Regions from separate parts of the Kaistia nematophila genome, predicted to be linked through region 2. Evidence: predicted binding sites of a transcription regulator. Region 2 holds the regulator's gene; each other region holds the start of a gene.
What was found. Region 2 encodes PhoB, which activates phosphate uptake and scavenging genes when phosphate is short. Its sites were predicted from a motif close to TGTCATNNANCTGTCAT; they were not measured.
Positions count from the first base shown of each region.

Region 1 (4,792 bases), on a different contig from region 2:
GACCGTCAACATGGGCGAAGCCGTCGGCGTCATCGCGGCGCAGTCGATCGGCGAGCCCGGCACGCAGCTCACCATGCGCACGTTCCACATCGGTGGCACGGCGCAGGTGGTCGACTCGTCCTTCATCGAGTCGAGCTTCGAAGGCACGGTCACGATGCGTAACCGCAACGTGGTCCGCGACTCGAGCGGCAAGCTCGTGGCCCTTGGCCGCAACATGGCGATCGTGATCGTCGATAAGGACGGAACCGAGCGTGCGGTCAACCGCATCACCTATGGTTCGCGCCTGCATGTCGACGAGGGCGATCAGGTCAAGCGCGGTCAGCGTCTGGCGGAATGGGACCCCTATACCCGTCCGGTGCTGACGGAAGTCTCGGGCACGATCGGCTACGAGGACATGGTCGAAGGCATCTCGATCGCCGAGACGGCCGACGAGTCGACGGGCATCACCAAGCGCGTCGTCATCGACTGGCGCGCCAACCCGCGCGGCGGCGACCTGAAGCCGGCGATCGTGATCAAGGGCAAGGACGGCAAGGTGCTGAAGCTCGCCCGCGGTGGCGAAGCCCGGTACATGCTGTCGGTCGAGACCATTCTCTCGGTTGATCCGGGTTCGACGGTCCACGCCGGTGACGTGCTGGCACGTATTCCGACGGAAGGCGCCAAGACGCGCGACATCACGGGCGGTCTGCCGCGCGTGGCGGAGCTGTTCGAGGCCCGTCGTCCGAAGGATCACGCCATCATCGCCGAGATGGACGGCACGATCCGCTTCGGTCGCGACTACAAGAACAAGCGTCGCGTCATCGTCGAGCCGGCCGAAGGTGCGGTTGGTCAGGATGGCGAGCTGCTGGAGCCGATCGAGTACCTGATCCCGAAGGGCAAGCCGTTCCATCTCCAGGAAGGCGACGCCGTGGAGAAGGGCGACTACATCATGGACGGCAACCCGGCGCCGCATGACATTCTGGCGATCAAGGGCGTGGAGGCACTTGCGGCCTACCTCGTCAACGAAATCCAGGACGTCTACCGGTTGCAGGGCGTGCAGATCAACGACAAGCACATCGAGGTGATCGTTCGCCAGATGCTGCAGAAGGTCGAGATCTACGATGCCGGCGAGACGGAGTTCTTCACCGGCGAGCAGATCGACCGGCTGGAGTTCGACCTGGTGAACGACAAGGCCAAGGCCGAGGGCAAGAAGCCTGCCGCCGGCAACCCGGTCCTGCTCGGCATCACCAAGGCCAGCCTGCAGACGCGGTCGTTCTTCTCGGCTGCCTCGTTCCAGGAGACGACCCGCGTCCTCACCGAGGCGGCCGTCAACGGCAAGGTCGATCCGCTCGATGGTCTCAAGGAGAACATCATCGTCGGTCGTCTGATCCCGGCCGGTACGGGTGGCACGATGGGTCGCATCCGCGAGATCGCTACCAAGCGCGACGATCTCATCCTCGAGGAGCGTCGCCGCTCCTCGGCGGGTTCGGCCCCGGCCCAGGCCCCTGCGGGCCTGCTCGGAGACCTGACCAACGCTGCCGAGTAACAGGCGCGTCGCATCGAATGAAAGGCCGCCTTCGGGCGGCCTTTTTTCGTGGCGCAGATGTCGCGGTCCCGGAGATTCGTCCCGCAGGCCCCTGCGGCAGCGCATCTGTCACAGGGATCCGCTAGGGTGATGCCGATCTCGGGCGGCCGGGCGTTTACGCGCGGGGAATATCGCGGGTTGCGCATTGGCTGCGCGCTCGCATAGAGAGTTCGAGTAGGGAATTTGGCCACGTCCTGCTTGCGCGGAGCGGCGGTGCCTTCGTTGACCAGGCTGTTCGTCCTTTTCGGGGGTAGCTCCACTTGCGTAGCGTGATGGTTTGGATCCGGACGGGCGTGACGAGCCTGGTTCTCGTCGGGCTGCTTGCCGGTTGCGGCGGCCGGCCGAAGGACGTTCTGCTGCCGGTTGCCGTCACGGCGCCGATTCCGGGCAGCAGCACGGTCGACATGATGGTGGCGACGACGCGCCAGCGGTCGAACGTTCCGGGCGAGATCTTCACCGGCGAGCGTGGCCGGGCGATCGACTTCGCCAATATGGTCGTCTCGATCCCGCCGGATAATGTCCGCAAGAAGGGCGACGTGCAGTGGCCGAAGAAGCTGCCCGGCGACCCGACGAAGGATTTCGTCACCCTGAAGGCGCAGGACATGAACCTGAAGCAGGCGAGAGCCTGGTTCAATAGCCGCATAAAGGCGACGCCGAAGCGGCAGGCCCTGGTCTTCATCCATGGCTTCAACAACCGCTTCGAGGATGCCGTCTACCGCTTCGCCCAGATCGTGCATGACTCCGGTTCCGACGTCGTGCCGATCCTCTTCACCTGGCCGTCGCGCGGCAGCGTGCTCGCCTATGGCTACGACCGCGAGAGCAACAACTATTCCCGCGATGCGCTCGAACTGCTGCTGAAGGCGCTGGCCGACGATCCGAACGTCGACGAGGTGTCGATCCTCGCGCACTCGATGGGCAATTGGGTGACGCTGGAAGCGCTGCGTCAGATGGCGATCCGCGACAAGCGCGTGGCGCCAAAGATCAGGAACGTCATGCTGGCCGCGCCGGACGTCGATGTCGACGTGTTCCGCCGCCAGATGGCCGATATCGGCCCGAACGGCCCGCAGGTGACGCTGTTCGTCTCGCAGGACGACCGCGCCCTCAAGGTCTCCCGCCGCGTCTGGGGCAATATCGAGCGCCTCGGCCAGATCAATGTCGCGCAGGAACCGTTTGCGACCGAGATGCAGCAGGACAAGATCACGGTCATCGACCTCACCAAACTGCGTACGGACGACCGGCTCAATCACGCCAAGTTCGCCGCCAGCCCCGAAGTCGTGCAACTGATCGGCGCCCGCCTGGCCGAGGGCCAGACGATGACGGATTCGAAGTCCGCGTTCGGCGACAGGCTCGTGGCCGTCACCACCGGCGCCGCCGCAAGCGTCGGAACCGCGGCGGGCCTGATCGTGACAGCGCCCGTCGCCATCATCGATCCAGAGACGCGCGAAACCTACAACTCGCAGATCAAGGCGTTCGGCAACACCCTGTCGGACAATGCTGACTCGGCCGGCGCGCTGCTGAAGCCGGCGAGCGGCGTCGCCTACTAGCGCCGCCGGCGGACGGCCCGCCGCTGGACATGTCGCTTCTGTCATGGAGGCGACATGTCGGTGTCGCTTGGCTGAGACATGGGCGCACTACGACATCCCCGTTCCCTTCGAACGGAGACCTGACCATGTCGCTTCGCCATGCCTTTCTCGCTGGCCTGTCGTTCGTCGCGCTTGCGACCGGCGCTTCCGCCGCCGAGCCCCGCCAGTTCGACGCAGTCCTGAGCCACCATGCCGTCCTGCCGGCCCAGAGCTTTGCGGTTCCGCCGGCGGATGCGCCCGCCGCGCTCAACACCTCCGGCCGTTATACGGGCACGGGCGCCGATCTCGGCCGCCGCTTCGACCGCCTCTATTCGATCTACGATGCCGATACCGGCCTTGCCCGTCCCTTCGCCGGGCAGCCGGTTCAGGGCTTCTCCGGCATCCGCGCGCTCGGCGACGGCACCTACGTCGTCCTGACCGACAACGGCTTCGGCGCCAAGGCGAACTCCGCCGATGCGATGATCATGTTCCACATCGTCAGGCCGGACTGGGAGACGGGCCGCGTCGAGATCGTCAAGACGATCTTCGCCAAGGATCCGAACCGCGTGGTGCCGTTCCGCATCGTCAACGAGAACACCGATAGCCGCTACCTGACCGGCGCCGATTTCGATCCGGAGAGCATCCAGAAGGTGGGTGACAATTTCTGGATCGGCGACGAGTTCGGCCCTTATCTGTTCGAAGTCTCGGCCGACGGCACCGTGCTGAGCCTGAAGGAGACCGTCGTCGACGGCGTTACCTATCGCTCGCCGGACAACTATGGCGTTGTGATGCCGGCCGGTCCCGACAAGCCGCTGCCGGAATTCAACGTTCGCCGCTCGAAGGGCTTCGAGGGCATGGCGCTCTCGACCGACGGCAAGACGCTGCATCCGATGCTCGAGGGCGCGCCGTGGGACGCCAAGGTCGGCAAGTATCTCGAGAAGGGCGGCAAGTCGGTCCTGCCGATCTTCGATTTCGACATCGCGTCGAAAGCCTTTGCCGACAAGGTCCGCTACTATCCGCTCGAGGATTTTGGCAACGCGATTGGCGACTTCAACATGATCGACGCCAACCGCGCCCTCGTGATCGAGCGCGACGGCGGGGCAGGTGACCCGCGTGAGGGCTGGGCGAAGACCCCGGCCAAGTTCAAGCGCATCTATCTGATAGACCTCTCCAAGACCGACGCCGACGGCATCGTTCGCAAGGTCGGTTTCATCGACCTGATGGCTATCAAGGATCCGAATGCCGTTGCCCGTGCCGGCTCGAAGGACGGCGTCTTCACCTTCCCGTTCGAGACGATCGAGAATGTAGACCGCATCGACGACACTCACATCATCGTCGCCGACGACAACAACTTCCCGTTCTCCGTTGGCCGCGCCAAGGGCAAGGCCGACAACAACGAGTTCATCGTTCTTGAGGTCGCTGACTTCCTCAAGGCCGAGTGACGCGTTTACGCCTCCGACACCATCGTGAAGGGCTGCCCCCGGGCGGCCCTTTTCCTTTTGCGCGGGACCCTCTAGCAGTGACGCTGGGGAAGAACGGATGTCGGCCATGACGGCTGGCCCTTGCGCTTGGGAAGAAGCGCGCCCGGGGAGGGGCTCCTATGAATCGTCTATCTCTTGTCGCTATCGGCCTTGTGGTCATGGCAGGCGGCGCTTTCGCCGAAGAAAGC
Region 1 covers NZ_JAPKNK010000019.1:11,392-16,183, forward strand. Annotated here, with positions in the region: gene rpoC (DNA-directed RNA polymerase subunit beta') at 1-1,522, shown strand, start outside; gene OSH07_RS24260 (alpha/beta hydrolase) at 1,834-3,105, shown strand; gene OSH07_RS24265 (esterase-like activity of phytase family protein) at 3,231-4,565, shown strand; gene OSH07_RS24270 (cupin domain-containing protein) at 4,724-4,792, shown strand, end outside.
Region 1: OSH07_RS24265 (esterase-like activity of phytase family protein) is a predicted target of PhoB. The motif match lies at 3,145-3,161, and genes of this name have one in related genera.

Region 2 (4,792 bases):
GTCGGCATGGTGTTCCAGAAGCCGACGCCGTTCCCGATGTCGATCTACGACAACATCGCCTTCGGCATCCGCCTCTACGAGAACATCTCGCGCTCCGAGATGGACGGACGCGTCGAGGCGGCGCTGACGCGCGGCGCCCTCTGGAACGAGGTCAAGGACAAGCTGCACTCCAGCGGCCTCAGCCTCTCCGGCGGCCAGCAGCAGCGCCTCTGCATCGCCCGCACCATCGCGGTACGGCCGGAAGTCGTGCTGTTCGACGAGCCGTGCTCGGCGCTCGATCCGATCTCGACCGCCAAGATCGAGGAACTGATCGACGAGCTGACGACCGACTACACGATCGCCATCGTCACCCACAACATGCAGCAGGCGGCGCGCGTCTCCGACTACACGGCCTTCATGTATCTCGGCGAGCTGATCGAATTCGACGAGACCACGAAGATCTTCACCTCGCCGTCCGACAAGCGCACCCAGGACTATATCACCGGTCGCTTCGGCTAAGCCGGGCCACGGGTAGGAGCACGACATGTCCGAACACATCGTTTCCAAGTACGACGAAGAGCTGAACGACGTTGCCCGCCGGATCGCCGAGATGGGCGGCATGGCGGAGCGTCTCGTCGACGTCGCCGTCGGCTCGCTGATGCGGCTCGACACTGATACGGCGCGCGCCGTCATCGCCGACGACAAGAAGCTCGACGTGCTGCAGCGCGAATGTGAAGAGCGCGCGATCATGATTATTGCGCGTCGTCAGCCGATGGCGATGGACCTGCGCGAAGTCATCGCCGCCCAGCGCATCGCCAGCGACCTCGAGCGCATCGGCGACCTCGCCAAGAACATCGCCAAGCGCGTCATCGCGCTCGACGGCCAGTTCCAGTCGAAGCGCTTCAACACCGGTGTCGAGCACATGGCGCAGCTGTCGCTCGCCCAGCTCAAGGACGTGCTCGACTCCTACGCCACGCGTGACGTCGAGCAGGCCTACCAGGTCTGGAAGCGCGACGAAGAGATCGACGCGATGTACACGTCGCTCTTCCGCGAACTGCTGACCTACATGATGGAAGATCCGCGCAACATCACCTTCTGCACGCATCTCCTGTTCTGCGCCAAGAACATCGAGCGCATCGGCGACCACGCCACCAACATCGCCGAAACGGTGCACTATGTCGTCACCGGCCAGGTTCTGGCCGAGGATCGTCCGAAGCAGGACGATTCCAGCACGACCGCCGTTGCCTATGAGCAGAACTGACCAAACGCCTGAATGCTAGGATCTTCGTGAATGACGCCGCGCGTTATGATCGTCGAGGATGAGGAGGCGCTGAGCCTCCTCCTCCGCTACAACCTCGAAGCCGAGGGTTATGCCGTCGAAGTGGTGCCGCGTGGCGACGATGCCGAGATGCGCCTGCTCGAGACCGTGCCCGACCTGCTGCTGCTCGACTGGATGCTGCCCGGGATCTCGGGCATCGAACTCTGCCGCCGCCTCCGTGCCCGCGATGCCACCCGCACGTTGCCGGTGATCATGCTCACCGCCCGCGGCGAGGAGCAGGAGCGCATCCGCGGCCTCGCCACCGGCGCCGACGACTATGTCGTCAAGCCGTTCTCCGTGCCGGAGCTTATGGCGCGCGTCCGCGCCATCCTTCGCCGTTCGCGCCCGGAGGTGATCGCCTCGCTGCTGCGCGCCGGCGACATCGAGCTCGACCGCGAGACGCATCGCGTCCGCCGTTCGGGTCGCGAGCTGCATCTCGGCCCGACCGAGTTCCGCCTGCTCGAATATCTGATGAAGAGCCCCGGCCGCGTATTTTCCCGCGAGCAGCTGCTCGACGGCGTTTGGGGCCGTGACGTCTATGTCGACGAGCGCACCGTCGACGTCCATATCGGCCGCCTGCGCAAGGCGGTGAACCGCGGCCGCGTCAAGGATCCGATCCGCACCGTGCGGGGCTCCGGCTATTCCTTCGACGACCAGTTCGCCGCCGCCTGAATCCCTTTCATCGCCGCCTTTCCCCCGGGAGGCGGCCTGAAGACAAGCAAAGCCGCGTTCGGGTATCTCCCGGCGCGGCTTTTTGCTGCCCGGATGGGAGTGCTACAAAAAGAAACGGCCGTGCGCCTCGGGGGGAGGGCGGCACGGCCGGAATGGCATTTCGGGACGAAGGCGCGGACGCCGTCGTCGTCAGGCTGGCGCGATCAGGCGCCGACGGCCTTCTTCTGGCGGCGGTCATGCACCGGCTGGTAGGCTACCCGCGAATGATATTCGCAATAGGGAATGCCCGAATTCGAGCGCTGGCCGCAGAAGTGGAAATCCTCGGTGCTCGGGTCGCCGATCGGCCACTTGCAGGTCTGCTCGGTGAGCGTGAGGATCGTGGCGTGCAGGCTGATCGGAACGACGACGTCGTCCGAGCTGACAGGCCGTGGCACGCGCCGCGGCTCGGGCGCCATCTGGCCGAGAGGCTTCAGGGCCGTGTTGCCGGCCACCATCGGCCTGACGGGATTGGGACGCCCTGTCGTTGCAGAGCGGCTACTGGTCGTCGACGCGGGCTTGCGCGGGCGGGCGACCGGCGCTGCGGCCGGCTTGGCACGACCCGAGAGGCTCAGCCGATGTACCTTGCCGATGACTGCGTTACGCGTTACGCCGCCGAGTTCCGAAGCGATCTGGCTTGCGCTCAGGCCGTCGGTCCAGAGCTTCTTCAGCAACTCAACCCGTTCGTCCGTCCAAGTCATTAGCGTGTCCTTGTCGGTCGGAGCGATACCCGGAATCCTGTCACGGTCGTTCAGCCGGGATGCCGGACGACTGCGGACGCCATACAAGGGTCAGGGGGAGGTACCTGCTCGATATTTCGTGTCTTAACGAAAAGTAAAATACTATATGGCGTGACTCGGTGACAAGAGTCCGGGGGATTCGTCAAAGAGGATCCGGCCGTTTTCCCCAACTTGCAGCGCATTCCCGATCCGTGAGTCCGGTCAAACGCTTAGCCGTCGTGACGTGGCTGCGGGCGGTGATTTGATTGACACAAATCGTCACGACCGTGATATAAGGGCAACGCAAAAAGGTGCTGCTCGGCGCGTCGGCCTCGGGCAGCACCTTTGATTTTTAGGCATCCGTTTCCGTGGTTTCATCCGAAGGAGGGGATATGAGCGCCCCCGATACCAGCGTTAAAAAGACCTCGACCAGCCTCTTCGACACCTTTTCGCGTGCGCCGCTCGAATTCGAGCGAGGCGAGGGGGCCTGGGTCTTTACGCGAGAGGGCGACGCTTATCTCGATTTCTCCGCCGGCATCGCGGTGAACACGCTCGGCCATGCCAATCCGGTTCTCGTGCAGGCGCTGACCGAGCAGGCCGGCAAGCTCTGGCACACCTCGAACCTGTTCCGCATTCCGGGTCAGGAGCGACTGGCCGACACGCTGGTCGCGAACTCCTTCGCCGACCGTGTCTTCTTCGCCAATTCGGGCGCGGAGGCGAACGAGGCCGCGATCAAGACGGCGCGGCGCTATCATTATGTGAATGGCCAGCCGGAACGCTATCGCATCCTCACCATCGAGGGCGCCTTCCACGGCCGCACGCTGGCGACGCTCGCTGCCGGCGGCCAGCAGAAATATCTCGACGGTTTCGGCCCCAAGGCCGACGGTTTTGACCAGGTTCCGTTCGGCGACATGGCGGCGATCAAGGCCGCGGTGACGCCGCAGACGGCCGCCATCATGCTCGAGCCGATCCAGGGCGAGGGCGGCGTGCGCGCCTTCCCGAACGCGTTCCTGCGCGAGATCCGGGCGCTCTGCGACGCCGAGGGCATGCTGCTGATCCTGGACGAGGTCCAGACCGGCATCGGCCGCACCGGCAAGCTGTTCGCCTATGAGTGGACCGGCATCACGCCGGATATCCTCACCTCGGCCAAGGGCCTTGGCGGCGGTTTCCCGCTCGGCGCGTGCCTGGCCACCAATGAAGCTGCCAAGGGCATGACCCCCGGCACGCACGGCACCACCTTCGGCGGCAATCCGCTGGCGATGGCGGTCGGCAACGCCGTGCTCGACGTCGTGCTTGCCGACGGCTTCCTGGAGCATGTGCGCGAGACCGCGCGCTACCTGACCCAGCGCCTCGGCGGCCTGATGGACAGCCATCCCGGCGTCATCGACGACATCCGCGGCGAGGGCCTGCTGGTCGGCCTGCATGCGCTGAAGCCGATCCCGGAAGTGGTCGCGGCGCTCCGCGAGCAGAAGATGCTCGCCGCCGGCGCCGGCGACAACGTCTTGCGCCTGCTGCCGCCGCTCAACATCGGCAAGGCAGAAGTCGACGCGGCGATCGAGAAGCTCGATGCCGCCTTTTCCGCAATCGAAGCCGAAGCCGCGACGTCGGCACGGCAATCCGCCTGAGCGGACAAGGCAGGACATCATGGTTCGGCATTTTCTAGACCTGACGGAATTCGATTCCGCCACGCTGCGGCAGATCATGGACGGCGCCAAGCGCCTCAAGGCGGTGCGCGACGGCGCCCGCGACGGCGTCGGCCCGCTCGCCGGCAAGGTGCTGGCGCTCGTCTTCGAGCAGCCCTCGACGCGCACCCGCGTCTCCTTCGACGTCGGAATGCGCGAGCTCGGCGGCCAGACGCTGATGCTGACCGGCGCCGAGATGCAGCTCGGACGCGGCGAGACCATCGCCGACACGGCGCGTGTCATGTCGCGCTATGTCGACGGCATCATGATCCGTATCCTCGACCACGAGCAGCTGACCGAGCTGGCGGCGAACGCCACTGTGCCCGTCATCAACGGCCTGACGCGCCGCTCGCATCCCTGCCAGATCATGGCCGACATCCTCACCT
Region 2 covers NZ_JAPKNK010000001.1:826,009-830,800, forward strand. Annotated here, with positions in the region: gene pstB (phosphate ABC transporter ATP-binding protein PstB) at 1-498, shown strand, start outside; gene phoU (phosphate signaling complex protein PhoU) at 524-1,240, shown strand; gene phoB (phosphate regulon transcriptional regulator PhoB) at 1,271-1,969, shown strand; gene OSH07_RS03750 (GcrA family cell cycle regulator) at 2,173-2,706, opposite strand; gene OSH07_RS03755 (aspartate aminotransferase family protein) at 3,117-4,349, shown strand; gene argF (ornithine carbamoyltransferase) at 4,369-4,792, shown strand, end outside.

Region 3 (4,792 bases), on a different contig from region 2:
GGCGATGGTCGACTTGCCGGAGCTGGATGCGCCGTGGAGAAAAATGATCTGTGCCATCCCGGCCTCCTGCTGGTTGAGACGCGGGATATGGCAGCCCTGTGACGGCAGCAAGACGCTTCATGGGCGGATGCTGCATTCTCCTCCATATCATTGATATGACGTCGTTTTATTCGATCGGGCAGGGCGGATCAACGCTGGCTCCGATATTCCAGGGCGAGGCGGGAGGCGAGCGCCCTGCCCGGTTCCTGCGCCCTCCTCTGCCGCTGCGATGGCGGCAGGTCAGCGATCCTTGAAGCCAATCGAGGCATGTGTCCCGTCGCAGAACGGCTTGTTGGCCGATTGGCCGCAGCGGCACAACGTCATCCGGTTCCGGGTCTCGTAAGGCGTGCCGTCAGCAGCTTCGACGGGAATGCCGCCTCGCACCCAGAGCGGCCCGGCGACGCCCTTCTGCGGGTCCTCGACGATCACGATTGAGGGCGGCAGTTCGGGCTCGACCGGTTGGCGCGTCCCGTAGTCCCAGGCGACCAGCCGGCCGGAAGGACATTGGCCGACCTGCCGGACGAAGGCGGCGCGCTCGGGTTCTAGCCTCGCCTCTGACACTGTGTTCCAGACTTTGCCGTCGCGATCGCAGAAGCGCGCGAAAGCACAGAGCGACTCGGCGTCGGTGAGCGCCAGCGCCGGTCCGTCGATCTCCTGCGCCATAACTGCGTAGGACCGTCTGGCGGCCGTCTCGTCGCCGACGAAGCCGATGCGCGTGTGGGTGTCGTCACAGAACGGCTTGGTCGCCGAACGGCCGCAGCGGCAGAGCTTGTAGGCCACCGTCGCCGGCTCGATCGTTTCGATCTCGACCCACTCGACGGAATCGCCCGCCGCGTTGGCGCCGATGGCCTGCCGGCTCAACGGAACCCGCCCACGAACCAGATACGGCCCGTCCTTCGTGACGGTGATCTTCATGCCGGATGCAGCGTTGTTGTTCACGGTGCGGTCCTTCCGGAGAATGGCCAAATCGACCCGCAGCGGATCGCGACGCGGTCCCAGGGCAGGCGCACGGTTTCAACTGGCGTTCCGAAGGAGAGATTCAATCCAGGGCAGTGCCGTGCTGCGGATCGGCTCGGTCGGGCGGGGACCAAGTCCCTGCCCTGTCATGTGCGCTTCATCGTCTCCGGGATAGCTGCCACATTCCCGCAAACCGCACGGCCCCCTGCATCATGACATCGATTCTCTCAGACAGCCGGCTCAACCGCTATTCGGCCGCGACGCAGACAGAGCCGCCCCGGCATCTGGGCCGTCGTTACGACCGGAGCGGCACCTTCCTGTCCGAACCCGGCAATACCGTCGTCTGCCATCTGGTCGAGGGATCGCCGTCGCAGCAGGCGGTCGTGGAAGTCCGCCGCCGCATGCAGGCTGAGCCCGATGCCGGCCGCCTGGCGTTCACGCCTGTATCCAGCCTCCACATGACGCTGTTCCAAGGCATCATCGAATATCGCCGCAGCTTGCCGTTCTGGCCGTCCGACATGCCGCTCGACACCGACATCGACGTCATGACGGCTCACTATCGGGACAAGCTGAAGGATTTTCACGGCGCCGGACCGTTCCAGGTCCGTGTGATCGACGTCGTTCCGACCGGACTGACCGTCGCCGGCGCCACCGACGAGGACGAACGACGGATGCGGGCGTGGCGTGACGCCTTCGCCGAGGCGTTCGGCTACCGCCACCCCGACCATGACGACTACGTCTTCCACGTCACTCTCGCCTACATGATCGACTGGCTGGCCGAGGATCGGCTTTCGGCGTGGGAAGCGCTGTTCGACGACTGCCTCGGCCTGCTCGCGCGCGAGGCGCCGATCCTCGAACTGCGGCCGCCGGCCTTCTGCAGCTTCGAGGACATGAACCATTTCGAGGAACGGCTGGTCCTGGAATAGGGCCCGCTGCGATTGGCGAGGGCCGGATCGTCGCCCTGCCCTCGCCGCCGCATATGGACGTTCGTGTCCCGCGCCCCGCCGGCCCTACTCGGCCGCCTCGAGCGCCGGATAGTCGGTGTAGCCCCTGGCGCCCGGCGTGTAGAAGGTCGAGGCATCCGGTTCGTTCAGCGGCGCGTCGATGGCGAAGCGCTTGGCGAGGTCGGGCGACGCGATGTACTTGCGGCCGAAGGCGACGGCGTCGGCCGAGCCTTCCCGGATCAGACGCTCGGCGTCGGCCTTGCTCATCCGCTCATTGGCGATGACGACGCCGCCAAAGGCCCGCTTGATCTCGGCAAGGAGGCTGTCCGGCTCCTCGCGCTCGATCACGAACAGGAAGGCGATGCCCCGCCGCTTCAGCTGTTCCGCCAGATAGGTGAACAGGGCGCGCGGGTTGCTGTCGCCCATGGCATGGTCGTCGCCGCGCGGCCGGATATGGGCGGCGACGCGATCCGGTCCCCAGACCGATATCGCCGCGTCCACGATCTCCAGCATGAGCCGGGTGCGGTTCTCGATCGAACCGCCATACTGGTCGGTGCGATGGTTGCTGCTGTCCTGCAGGAACTGGTCGAGCAGGTAACCATTGGCGCCATGCACGTCGACGCCGTCGAAGCCGGCTCGCTTGGCGTTCTCGGCGCCGCGACGGAAATCCTCGATGATGCCGGGGATCTCGCTCGTCTCCAGAGCGCGCGGCACGACATAGGGACGGATCGGACGCAGCAGGCTGACATGGCCGGGGATTCGGATGGCCGAGGGCGCGACCGGCAGATCGCCGCCGAGCAGTTCGGGATCCGAAATGCGGCCCACATGCCAGAGCTGAGACACCATCCGCCCTCCGGCGGCGTGAACGGCATCGGTGACCTGCCGCCAGCCTTCAACCTGGGCGTCGGACCAGATGCCGGGCGTGCCTAGATAGCCCACGCCCTGCGCGCTGACGCTGGTCGCCTCGCTGATGATGAGGCCGGCATTGGCGCGCTGCGCGTAATATTCGGCCATCAGCTTGTTCGGGACGCGCTCGGCCCCTGCCCGGCTGCGCGTCAGGGGAGCCATGACAATGCGATTGGGCAGGTGAAGCGCGCCGGCCTGAAGCGGCTCAAAAAGCAGGGACATGCGGGACGAATTCCTTGGCGTCACAAGTTGTCAGTTTTCCTGACCACTATAGGGCGTATGGCGACGGCTGCAATCGCCGATCGAGAGCGTCTCGAGCAAAGTGGATACCGGCTCGCGTGAAGAAGACGCGGCCAGACAAAGAACCGGAACCCCTCCGTGCCCCCATGAAACACGGAAGGGTTCTAGCCCGGACGCGGCATCTTGAAGGCATGGCGCGGCGCGCGGAATTGGCCCCGCACGCTGCCAATGCCGAGCTCGAAGCTGTCGGCGATGCGGTTGGCGCGATCGATGAAGATGGCGGCGCCATCAGGCGGCATGATTTCGCTCGCCGTGGCGCGGAAGAGCGCCAGCCAGCGGTCGAAATGCGCCGCCTCGATCGGCAGGCGTAGATGCTTCTGCATCGGCCGGCCCTGGTAGCGGCCGGTTCTGAGCACGACGTTCGACCAGAAGGCGCAGAGCTTGTCGAGATGCTCGGGCCAGTCATCGACCTGGGCCTCGAAGATCGGGCCGATCAAGCTGTCGCGGCGGACGCGGTCGTAGAAGGTGTGCACGAGGGTCTTGATCGACGCTTCATCGACGCCGGGAATGGCCACCCCAAATCCGCTGGTCTCGCCGGTCATGATCCACTCCGCTGCGTCCGAATGCCTCTCAGCTAGGCGGTAGCCCCCTGCCCCACAAGCCCCGCGTGACAAGCAGCCGCAAGCCGCGCCAAGGTTTCACAGGCCCCGCCAAGGATTCAATTGACAGACCGGGGCCTCTCCGACATCTAGGCGACCAGAAATAGAACAATGAAAAGGTAGCCCGTCCCGTCGACCCTGTCCGCGCCCCTGGCGCGGCGCGCCTGACGCCTGTCGCACCGGACCAGCCACCGACCAACCACGACCGAGACATGCCCGCATGAACAGCGAAGCGCCGCGCATTTCCTTTGTCAGCCTCGGCTGCCCCAAGGCCCTGGTCGATTCCGAGCGGATCCTGACCCATCTGCGCGCCGAGGGCTACGAGCTCTCGCGCCATCACGACGGCGCCGACGTCGTCATCGTCAACACCTGCGGCTTCCTCGACAGCGCCAAGGCGGAATCGCTGGAAGCGATCGGCACGGCGATGAAGGAGAACGGCAAGGTGATCGTCACGGGCTGCATGGGCGCCGAGCCCGAGCAGATCCGCGAGGCGTTCCCCAACGTGCTGGCGATCACCGGTCCGCAGCAATATGAGAGCGTGCTCGGCGCGGTGCACACCGCCGTGCCGCCGGCGCACGATCCGTTCGTCGACCTGGTGCCGCCGCAGGGCATCAAGCTGACCCCGCGCCACTACGCCTATCTGAAGATTTCCGAGGGCTGCAACAACCGCTGCTCCTTCTGCATCATCCCGAAACTGCGCGGCGACCTCGTCAGCCGCCCGGCCGGCGACGTGCTGCGCGAGGCCGAGCGCCTGGTGAAGGCCGGCGTCAAGGAGCTGCTCGTCATCTCGCAGGATACGAGCGCCTATGGCGTCGACATCAAGTACGAGGCCAGCAAGTGGCGCGACCGCGAGGTGCGCGCGAAGTTCCTCGACCTGTCGCAGGCGCTCGGCGAGCTCGGCGCCTGGGTGCGCATGCACTATGTCTACCCCTACCCGCATGTCGACCAGGTCGTCGAGCTGATGGCCGAGGGCAAGATCCTTCCCTATATCGACATCCCGTTCCAGCATGCGAGCCCGAACGTCCTGAAGGCGATGCGCCGTCCGGG
Region 3 covers NZ_JAPKNK010000002.1:178,324-183,115, forward strand. Annotated here, with positions in the region: gene OSH07_RS05110 (chloramphenicol phosphotransferase CPT family protein) at 1-57, opposite strand, end outside; gene OSH07_RS05115 (CDGSH iron-sulfur domain-containing protein) at 280-978, opposite strand; gene OSH07_RS05120 (DUF1868 domain-containing protein) at 1,209-1,922, shown strand; gene OSH07_RS05125 (alkene reductase) at 2,007-3,068, opposite strand; gene OSH07_RS05130 (group III truncated hemoglobin) at 3,251-3,688, opposite strand; gene rimO (30S ribosomal protein S12 methylthiotransferase RimO) at 3,966-4,792, shown strand, end outside.
Region 3: OSH07_RS05120 (DUF1868 domain-containing protein) is a predicted target of PhoB. The motif match lies at 1,141-1,157, and genes of this name have one in related genera.